2 regions of the Lachnoclostridium phocaeense genome follow, and region 2 is predicted to be linked to the other one. Evidence: predicted binding sites of a transcription regulator. Region 2 holds the regulator's gene; the other holds the start of a gene.
What was found. Region 2 encodes Rex, which represses fermentation and respiration genes when NADH is low (regulators of the CRP and FNR family bind a similar motif). Its sites were predicted from a motif close to ATTGTTAANTANTTAACAAT; they were not measured.

Region 1 (5,675 bases), on a different contig from region 2:
GCCCGGCTTGTGGCAAAAGAAAAAGGATATATCTATGTGGACACAGGAGCCATGTACAGGGGACTGGCAGTACACTTTCTGAACAGAGGTATCTCCCCTGAGGAGACAGATAAGATCAAAGAAGCGTGCCGGGATGCGGAAGTCTCCATCGGCTACGAGGACGGACAGCAGCAGATCTACCTGAACGGAGAGAATATCACTTCCAGGCTGCGGCTTGAGGAAGTGGGGAATATGGCTTCCAAAAGTTCCGCCATCCCGGAAGTGAGGGAAAAGCTGCTCTCCCTGCAAAGAGAGCTGGCCCGCAGACAGGATGTGGTGATGGACGGAAGAGACATCGGCACATGTGTCCTGCCGGACGCAGACGTGAAAGTCTACCTGACGGCCAGCAGCCGGACCAGGGCAAAGAGAAGATATGATGAGCTGACTGAGAAAGGGATCCCCTGTGATCTGGCACAGATCGAGAAAGACATCATCGACAGGGACACAAGAGATATGAACCGGGAGATCTCCCCTCTGCGTCAGGCAGAAGACGCTGTGCTGGTGGACAGTTCGGACATGACTATAAGGCAGGTGGCAGATGCCATTCTCGCTCTCTGCCGCTGAAATATACGCAGAACTCCAAACGACATATAATTACATTAAATTCAAAGATTTAGTTGAAATTATCTCGAAAAAGGGGTATGATATAACTGTTTTAGATACGATTTACTGTGCTGTAAAACGGCATTGTGGATCATGCATGTAACAATACGTACTACATACAGACACTTGACGATTTTGATATGAATCAATTAAGGTCCGTGGAAACAGTAGGTATTACAGCAGGGCATCCACGCCCAACAAAATAATTGAGGAGGTTCAAAATAATGTCAGAATTAACTTTTGAACAGATGTTGGAAGAGTCTTTTAAGACAATACGTAACGGGGAAGTGGTAGATGGTACAGTCATCGACGTAAAGCCTGATGAGATCATTTTAAATATAGGTTACAAGGCAGATGGCATCATTACAAGAAGCGAGTATACCAATGAGCCTAACGTGGATCTGACTACGATCGTAAACCCGGGCGATACTATGACAGCAAAGGTATTAAAAGTAAATGACGGCGAAGGTCAGGTGCTGCTCACTTATAAACGGCTTGCGGCTGAGAAGGGAAATGAGCGTCTCAGAGAAGCATTTGAGAACAAAGAAGTGCTGAAGGCTCCCGTTACCCAGATCCTCGGCGGCGGACTTTCCGTTGTGATCGATGAAGCCAGAGTATTTATCCCTGCAAGCCTGGTTTCCGATACTTATGAAAAAGATCTGAACAAATATCAGGATCAGGAGATCGAATTTGTTATCAGCGAATTTAATCCGAGAAGAAACCGTATCATCGGTGACAGAAGACAGCTCCTCGTTGCAAGAAAAGCAGAGAAGCAGAAAGAGCTGTTCGAGAAACTGCAGGTTGGCGACAGGATAGAAGGTACAGTCAAGAATGTGACAGACTTCGGCGCCTTTATCGATCTTGGCGGCGTAGATGGGCTGCTCCACATCTCTGAGATGTCATGGGGAAGAGTGGAGAATCCGAAGAAGGTATTCCAGGTTGGCGAGAAGGTAACTGTTCTCGTGAAGGATATCCATGACACGAAGATTGCGCTCAGCCTGAAATTCCCGGAGACCAATCCATGGGCAAACGCAGCGGAAGATTACGCTGTGGGCAAAGTCATCACAGGCAAAGTTGCCCGTATGACAGACTTTGGCGCTTTTGTTGAGCTTGCACCGGGAGTAGATGCTCTGCTTCACGTTTCACAGATTTCCAGAGCTCACGTTGACAAACCTTCTGATGTTCTTACAGTCGGACAGGAGATCACAGCTAAGATCGTAGATCTCAACGAGGAAGAGAAGAAGATCAGCCTGAGCATGAAAGCTCTTGAGAGTGCACAGCAGGCAGAGGAGACATCAGCTGAAGCCGAGACAGAAGAAGAGTAAAGCGTATTTTCGCACAAATATATAATGTATAAAAAGATGGAGACTATGTTATAGTCTCTTTCTTTTCATGTGCAGTATTGTTAAAAATGCGACAAGATGTACTTCGAAATATACAAGAAAAATGCCGGAAAAACTAGAAGAAGCCGGGTTTTTCTTGTATAGTATATACAGATTATAGTAGGAAGGAAGGAAAAAAGAGATGGCATTGTTGACATTTAAGGGTGGTATACACCCGGATGATGGCAAAAGTCTGGCAAAAGACAAGGCTATTGTTGAAATTAAGCCAAAGGGAAACCTGGTTTATCCGCTTTCTCAGCATATTGGCGCCCCGGCCTCTCCAGTTGTAGCAGTGGGCGATCATGTATTAAAGGGACAGAAGATCGCGGAGGCCGGCGGATTTGTATCTGCCCCCATCTATGCGTCTGTCTCAGGGACAGTCAAAGCGATCGAACCCCATTTCAACCCCACAGGGGCAAAAGTAAACTGTATTGTCATTGAAAACGACGGTGAGTACACAGAAGTGGAGTACGCTCCGGTGAAACCGCTCGGCGAGATGACAAAAGAGGAGATCTTGAACGCCATCGGCGAAGCCGGTGTTGTCGGTATGGGTGGCGCAGGTTTCCCGACAAGGGTAAAGCTCTCACCGAAGGAGCCTGAGAAGATCGACTATATTATTGCAAACTGTGCAGAGTGCGAGCCCTATATTACAGCAGATTACCGCAGGATGATGGAGACACCGGAACTGCTGGTCGGCGGTATGAAGGTAGTCCTTTCCCTGTTTGACAACGCAAAGGGTATTTTTGCAGTGGAGGACAACAAGCCTGACTGTATCGCAAAACTAAAAGAACTGGTAAAAGATGAGCCCCGTATGGAAGTGATGGCGCTGAAGACAAAGTACCCCCAGGGAGCTGAGCGTCAGTTGATCTACGCTACCACAGGAAGAGCCATCAATTCCTCCATGCTTCCGGCGGACGCAGGCTGCGTTGTGGACAACGTAGAAACTATGATCAACATTTACCAGGCAGTTGTAAAAGGGCTTCCTTCTATGGAGCGTATCGTGACAGTCAGCGGAGATGCTGTAAACGAGCCGGGCAACTTTAAAGTACTGTTTGGTACAAACCAGGCAGAGCTGGTGGAGGCTGCCGGCGGATTTAAAGGGGAGCCGAAGAAAGTGATCTCCGGCGGTCCTATGATGGGATTTGCCATGTTCACACTGGACACTCCTGTCACAAAGACTTCTTCCTCCATTCTCTGTCTTTCCAGAGATGCGGTGGCAGAAATGGAGCCTTCAGCATGTATCAACTGCGGACGCTGTGTGGATGCCTGCCCAAGCAGACTGATCCCCTCCAGACTGGCAGACTACGCAGAGCATCACGATGAGGAGAAGTTTGAAAAGTTCAGCGGACTCGAGTGTGTGGAATGCGGCTGCTGCAGTTATGTATGCCCTGCAAAACGTCAGTTAAAGCAGTCCATTGGTTCTATGAGAAAAATTGCGCTTGCTAACCGCAAGAAAAAGAAATAAAGAATAAGAGAGGAAGAGGTGAACAAACGTGGAGAATTCATTTAACATTTCATCTTCACCACATATACGTTCCAAAGTGACCTCCGGCAATATCATGCTCATGGTAGTCATTGCACTGCTTCCGGCAACTGCATTCGGAGTGTACAACTTTGGACTGCCCGCCCTGATCATGATGGTCAGCACAACGGCGGCGGCTGTGCTTACAGAATATATCTATGAAAAACTGATGCATAAAAAAGTCACGATCGGAGATTTCAGTGCGGTTGTCACTGGTATGCTCCTTGGTCTTAATATGCCTCCTACAGCTCCCTGGTGGATGGGTGCTCTGGGCAGCGTATTTGCCATCCTGATCGTAAAGCAGCTTTTCGGCGGACTTGGACAGAACTTTATGAACCCGGCTCTTGGTGCCAGATGTTTCCTTCTTCTGTCCTTCACCGGCCCCATGACAAGCTTTGTCTATGACGGTGTTACAGGACCCACACCGCTTTCCTATGTGAAGAGCGGAGCTCTGGATCAGGTCAACACTATGGACATGCTGATTGGAACCATTCCCGGAACCATCGGTGAGACATCTGTCATCGCCATTATCATCGGCGCGATCTTCCTGATCCTGATGGGCGTTATTGATCTGCGCATACCGGGTACATACATTGTGACCTTTGTGATCTTTGTCGGTATCTTTGGTCATGTGGCACATCCGGAGATCGGATTTTTTGATCCCACTTACCTGACAGCCCATCTGTGCGGCGGCGGTCTCATGCTGGGCGCCTGGTTCATGGCGACGGATTACGTCACATCCCCCATCACCAAGAAGGGGCAGTACCTGTACGGTATCTGCCTGGGTGTTCTGACAGGTCTGTTCCGTATCTTCGGCGGATCTGCAGAGGGTGTTTCCTATGCCATCATCATCAGTAACCTTCTGGTTCCGCTGATCGAGAGGGTTACTCTTCCAAAACCGTTCGGTAAAGGAGGAGAGAAATAATGAATAAGATCATCAAAAATACAATTATTCTTACAGTGATTACACTGGTATCCGGCCTTCTTCTCGGACTTGCCTACGAGGTGACAAAAGCTCCCATCGCACAGTCCCAGGAGAACGCGAAGAAAGAGGCATGGCAGGCTGTGTTCCCGGATGCGGACCTGGATGCCTTTGAACAGATGGATGTTGATACTGATATCGCTTCCCAGGCTGCGGCTGATCTGGGGGTTGACGCTACAGTTGATGAGGTCTGCGCAGTAGACGGCGGCGATGCAGGTTATGTTGTCACCGTGACAGACGGTGAAGGTTACGGCGGAGACATACAGGTCGTTGTGGGTATCACGTCAGACGGAACAGTCAGCGGTATTTCCTTCCTCTCCATCAGCGAGACGGCAGGACTTGGCATGAACGCCACAAACGAGTCCTTCTACGGACAGTATGTAGGTGTGCAGACAGAGAAGTTTGCAGTTTCAAAAGACGGCGGTGATGGGGAGCCGATCGATGCCATCAGCGGTGCCACCATCACATCAAGGGCAGTGACAGGTGCCGTTAACACAGCGCTTGCTTACTTCCAGAATGCGTTTTAGGAGGTAGTAAAGATGAATACATGTGTTGAGAGACTGAAAAATGGTCTTATAGATGAAAACCCTATTTTCGTTCTGATGCTTGGTATGTGTCCCACGCTTGCGGTGACAACCTCAGCTATGAACGGTATCGGTATGGGACTGTCGACCACAGCCGTGCTTGTTATGTCCAACATGCTGATTTCCATGCTGCGTAAGATCATACCGGATTCTGTCCGTATGCCTGCGTTTATCGTAGTCGTGGCATCCTTTGTGACAATTGTTGATTTTCTCATGGAAGGTTTTACACCAGCTCTTTACGACTCTCTGGGGCTTTATATTCCCCTGATCGTCGTAAACTGTATCATCCTGGGCCGCGCGGAGAGCTACGCTTCCAAGAACAAAGTTCTTCCATCCATCTTTGACGGACTGGGCATGGGGCTTGGATTCACGGTAGGACTTGTGGCGATCGGTCTTGTGCGTGAGATTATCGGTGCAGGCCAGGTTTTCGGCTATCAGATCCTTCCGCTGGCAGATGAGGCTACCGGAGCTGCCGGATACACACCTGTCACGATCTTCATCCTGGCTCCTGGCGCGTTCCTTGTACTTGCTTTCCTTGCGGCTATTCAGAACAAAGTGAAGAT
Region 2 (5,675 bases):
CCGCCTCCGGCATATCGATAATGCCTGCGCTGTTGGAGCAGTGCCAGAATGGGAAGCGGATCCCCCTGGACTCCAGCTGTGTTTTCATCCACAGATATTTTTCTATCTGATTCTTTGTAAAGGTTTTGTCTGTCTCGTCCGCTTTGGAAAAGTGTGTGAAGATCCCTTCTGCTTCAATGCCTGGAAGTTCCGTGATCCGGGCGATGGTATCGGCGCTCTCCTCGCTGATGAGGAAGCCGAGCCTGGACATACCTGTGTCCAGCTTGATATGGATCACTGCATTCTTCCCAAGTCTCTGCGCTCTCTCGGAAATGTCCTGAGCCATCTCCCAGGTGTAGCATGTCATGCGGATGTCTTTGCGGATCATCTCATCCCTCTGCTCCGGGAAGGCACAGCCAAGGACAAGAATCGGCTTTTGTATCCCTTTTTTTCGGAGCAGAGCGGCCTCATCCGGTGTGGCGGCCGCGTAGCCCCAGACATAATCCTTTTCCTCCATGACGGATCTGGCGATCTGGGCTGCCCCGTGTCCGTAGCCGTCCATCTTGATGACGCCGATCATCTTCGTGTCGGAGGGAACCCTTCTTCTCATCATCTCCAGATTGTACTCGATCGCATCCAGGTCGATCCTGGCACAGATCCTGGTGTATTCCTTCATGCTCTATTCCTCCAGTCTTTTCAATACCGTCCCTACTGCGTCTGCCAGATCTCTTGCCAGCACACTGTATATTCCTTTTTCTTCCCTTGCCGCCTCCCCTGCAAGTCCGTGCAGGTACACGCCCAGCACTGCCCCATCAAAGCAGGTCATCCCCTGGGCGATCAGTCCTGTGATCACGCCTGCCAGCACATCGCCGCTTCCGGCCTTTGCCATGGCAGCATTCCCGGACAGGTTCACATAGGGATGTTCTCCCTGCCTGCATATACAGGTCCTTGCGTCCTTCAGCACACATGTGATCCGGGCCTCTCCGGTGAACTGGGTCAGGATCTCCATTCGGTTCCTCTGCAGCTCCTCCACAGGTTTTTTCACAATCCTGGACATTTCCTTCATGTGGGGAGTAAAGACAAATTGATCGTGGGGCAGCCTGCTCAGATATCGGCTGTGCTCCGCCAGCAGATTCAGGCCATCTGCATCCACAACGCAGGGAACCTGTACATTTTCCAGTGTGGTCTGCAGGATACGCCGGGATTTATCACTTGTGCCCAGCCCAGAACCGATGCTGACCACATCAGCCCAGTTCAAAAGCCGCAGCAGCTCCTTCTCATCAAAGAAGTCATAGCAGCGGATGATGGCCTCCGGCAGCAGGGTCTGCAGGATCGTCCGGTTCTCCTCAGGCGTGTAGATCTGCACAAGTCCGGCTCCGGTCCTGTAGGCTGCCAGAGCGGCCAGGTAAGCGGCCCCTGCCATGCCACGGCTGCCCGCTATGATCAGCGCTTTCCCGTAATCTCCTTTGTGGGAGTTGGGCCGCCTCTTGGGGAGCATGGTTTTTATATCCTTCTCCTCCAGCGCGTAGGCAGCCTCCCTGTCTCCCTCCAGCACGGAAGTGTCGACTCCGATATCTGTCACGGTTACCTCGCCGGCATAATCTCGCCCGGGGTAGAGGACGCAGCCCAGCTTTGCGCACTGGAAACTCACTGTCAGATCTGCTCTAAATGCGCTGGTAGCTACTTCTCCGGTAGTGGTGGAAACTCCTGACGGCACATCCACCGCCAGCTTTACGCCTCCGGAGCGGTTCATGGCCTCTATGCAGGCCAGATAATCTCCCTCCACACGCCGGCTTAATCCTGCTCCGAATACAGCATCTATCAGTATACTATATTCTCCCTCTTCAAAAGAGTTTCCTACCGTCCCTCCGGCCTCTCTGAAAAGCTCCATCTGCCGCAGCGTCTCCTCTGTACAGTGGTCCGGGTTCCCGGCCATCACTGCAGTCACGCAGCCGCCTTTTTCCAGCAGCAATCTTGCGATGGCAAAACCGTCACCCCCGTTGTTTCCTGAGCCGCACACCACACAGACGTTGGACAGATCCATTTTCCTCTCCATCACGGTCTCCACAAAGGTGCGGGCCGCCCGCTCCATCAGGATCAGCGACGGGATCTTCTTTTCCCGTATCGTATAGCTGTCCGCCGCTTTCATCTGTCTTCCATCAGGCAAAAATAGCATAAAATCACCTTCCTTCCCCATGGCGTAAACAGGACACGCCGCCCGGCTGCCGGCTTTGCGGCCTACGGCAACGCAAAAGACGTGTAAAGAAGGCCTGCCTTACACACGCCGGCTTTACACGTCACAAAGTCCTGTTACTTCTCTGATTTTTTCTGTTCCTCATTGTATCTGCTGATATTGTAGGACAGCCTCATCAGGCTCTCTGACAGGTGGACATTTTCAACGATCACATCATCCGGAAGATTGAGATCCGTATGTGCGAAGTTCCATATTGCCTTTACTCCGTACGCCACCAGCTGGTTGGCAACCTCGATCGCCTTTGTTTTCGGGATCGTCAGGATGCCGATCTCTATATTGTTTTCCGTAACAAACGCTTCCAGCTCATCCATCATATGGATGGGAACGCCACGGATTGTCATCCCTTTCAATGTGGGGTTCACATCAAAGATACCTTTGAGCACAAAACCTCGTTTTTCGAACGCTGCATAGTTTGCCAGCGCATGTCCAAGATTACCTGCCCCGATAATGACCATGTCATGGTCTTCCTCCAGGCCAAGTATCTTACCTATCTCTGTGTAGAGATATTTTACATTATATCCATACCCCTGCTGACCGAAGCCGCCGAAGTTGTTCAGATCCTGCCGTATCTGGGATGCTGTCACATGCATTTTCTTGCTGAGATCATTGGAGGAAATGCGCTCCACGCCATTCTCCAGCAGCTCCCCTAAATAGCGGTAATATCTTGGAAGTCTACGTATGACTGCCTGCGAAATTTCTCTGCCTTCCACTTTATCCACCTTCCATTTCAGTTTCTCAGATTTATTATATAGAATTGTTACAATAAAGTCAATTTATTGTTCCTAAAAGTTCTGCAAATCAGAAACCTCCGTCTTCTGGAAATTGACACGCCACGGGTTCCCCGATATAATAGATAATGCTGTAAAATACGCGGCTTTTACACAGGAGGTACACCATGATACTGGCATGTCACAATATAGAAAAATCATTTGGGGAAGAAGTCATTGTAAAGGACGGCTCCTTCCATATCGAGGATCACGAAAAGGCGGCTCTCGTTGGCATCAACGGGGCCGGAAAATCCACTATCCTGAAAATGATCGTGGGGGAACTGCCCCTGGACGGTGGAACGGTCACCCTGGCCAAGGGTAGTACCCTGGGCTATCTGGCCCAGCACCAGGATCTGACAGGGGGGAACACCATCTACGAGGAGGTAAAGACTGCCAAAGCCCAGATCATTGCCATTGAAAAAGAAATACGGCAGATTGAGGCGGATCTTCCCTCCCTGCAGGGCGATGCCCTCACAGAGAGACTGAACACATATCACCGCCTCACGGAGCAATTTGAACGGGAAAACGGGTACGCCTACGAGAGTGAGATCACCGGCGTCCTCAAGGGTCTGGGCTTTGGCGAGGAGGATTTTTCCAAGGATGTAGACACACTCTCCGGCGGCCAGAAGACCCGGGTCTCCCTGGGAAAACTTCTTCTCACCAGACCGGATGTGCTGCTCCTGGACGAGCCCACCAACCACCTGGACTTAAATTCCATCTCCTGGCTGGAGACCTATCTTCTGAATTACCCCGGGGCCGTGCTCATCGTATCCCACGACCGTTATTTTCTGAACCGGGTGGTAACAAAGGTGGTGGAGATCGAGCAGGGACAGCTCTCCACCTACCTGGGGAATTATACTGCCTATGCAGAAAAGAAAAAGCAGATCCGGGATGCCCGGCTGAAGGAATACATGAACCAGCAGCAGGAAATTCGGCACCAGGAGGCTGTTATCGAGAAACTCCGCTCTTTTAATCGCGAAAAGTCCATCAAGCGCGCAGAGAGCCGTGAAAAAATGCTGGACAAGATGGAGCGCATAGAGAAGCCGGCTGAACTGAAAACAGACATCCATCTGACACTGGAGCCCTCCTGTGTCAGCGGAAACGATGTCCTTTCTGTAGAGCATCTGAGCAAATCCTTTCCGGACCAGACTCTCTTTACAGATATCAGTTTTGACATCCACAGAGGTGAGCACGTGGCCGTTATCGGGGACAACGGAACTGGAAAGACCACGCTTCTTAAAATCCTGAACGATGTGCTCCCCGCAGACAGCGGCAACTTTACTCTGGGCGCCAATGTCCATGTGGGCTACTACGATCAGGAGCACCATGTCCTTCACATGGACAAGACTGTGTTCGAGGAGATCTCCGACGATTACCCGGACCTGACGGGCACCCAGATCCGCAATATGCTGGCCGCCTTCCTCTTTACAGGGGACGATGTGTTCAAGCGGATCGGTGACTTAAGCGGCGGGGAGAGGGGCCGTGTGTCCCTGGCAAAGCTGATGCTCTCAGAGGCCAATTTCCTGATCCTGGACGAGCCCACCAACCATCTGGACATCGCCTCAAAGGAGATACTGGAAAACGCGCTCAACAATTATACCGGCACCGTCCTCTATGTGTCCCATGACCGGTACTTCATCAACCAGACTGCCACCCGCATCCTGGAGCTTGTAAACCGCAAATTTGTCAACTATATCGGCAATTACGACTACTATCTGGAAAAAAAGGAGGAGCTGACCGCCGCCTATGCCTCCCCCGCCACGGCGAAAGCAGGGAAAGCCGCCTCCGCTGAGCCTGTATCCGAGGCCAAGCAAAGCTGGCAGGAACAGAAAGAGGCACAGGCCAGGGAACGCAAAAGGCAGAATGATCTGAAAAAGACCGAGGAGCGGATCACCTGCCTGGAAGAGCGTGACGCACAGATCGACGAGCTCATGGCTACGGAGGAAGTCTACACCAACTCTGTAAAATGCCAGGAGCTGGCACAGGAAAAGGCTGACATAGCCGCCCAGCTGGAAGAGCTGTATGAAAAATGGGAGGAACTTGCGTAAGGCAGGCTCCTCCCATTTTTTTGCGAACGTGCATGTTTACAATATTTTCTTTCTCTTGAAGATCAGGATGCAGACGATAATGACGATAAGACTCAGCACGATGACACCAGGATATCCATTTTTCAGCTCCGGCATGTTCTGAAAGTTCATGCCGTACCAGCCGGTGATCAGCGTCAGGGGAAAGAAAATGGTGGATAGCACAGTCAGAAACTGCATATTGTTGTTCTGCCTTGCGTCCACCTGGGATTGATATACATCCCTCACCTGCTGTGCGTATTCCAGAAGGTGGGAAGTGCGGCTCATAAGGCGGTCCGCCCGGTCTGACAGTGTTCCAAAGTATTTGAGCTGCTTTTTGGCAAAAAAGCCATTTTCATTTTCCTCCAGCTCACGCCCCATATCCATCATCTCATCGTAGTAGCTGCGCAGGTTCAGAAGTTTTCTCCTGATGGGCATCAGCTCCTGCTGGAACCGCTCGATCTTCCCCTGCATGGCGTCCTCCTCCATCCCCATCAGGGTCTTCTCGTACTGCATGAGAAGTTCCTGGTCCCTGCTCATAAACTCTGCAATATAATTGTAGATAAATCTCTCTTTCGTCTCACCCTGATGAGTCTTTTTTCTCTTGATCCT

Region 1: rsxC (electron transport complex subunit RsxC) is a predicted target of Rex. The motif match lies at 2,044-2,063, and genes of this name have one in related genera.

The regions. Positions count from the first base shown of each region.
Region 1 covers NZ_CAUGIN010000003.1:119,002-124,676, forward strand. Annotated here, with positions in the region: gene cmk ((d)CMP kinase) at 1-603, shown strand, start outside; partial or broken gene Q5911_RS14895 (4-hydroxy-3-methylbut-2-enyl diphosphate reductase) at 620-886, shown strand; gene rpsA (30S ribosomal protein S1) at 867-1,967, shown strand; gene rsxC (electron transport complex subunit RsxC) at 2,167-3,489, shown strand; gene Q5911_RS02280 (RnfABCDGE type electron transport complex subunit D) at 3,518-4,471, shown strand; gene Q5911_RS02285 (RnfABCDGE type electron transport complex subunit G) at 4,471-5,055, shown strand; gene rsxE (electron transport complex subunit RsxE) at 5,068-5,675, shown strand, end outside.
Region 2 covers NZ_CAUGIN010000012.1:50,527-56,201, forward strand. Annotated here, with positions in the region: gene alr (alanine racemase) at 1-655, opposite strand, end outside; gene Q5911_RS07355 (NAD(P)H-hydrate dehydratase) at 659-2,155, opposite strand; gene Q5911_RS07360 (redox-sensing transcriptional repressor Rex) at 2,290-2,943, opposite strand; gene abc-f (ribosomal protection-like ABC-F family protein) at 3,129-5,048, shown strand; gene Q5911_RS07370 (magnesium transporter CorA family protein) at 5,085-5,675, opposite strand, start outside.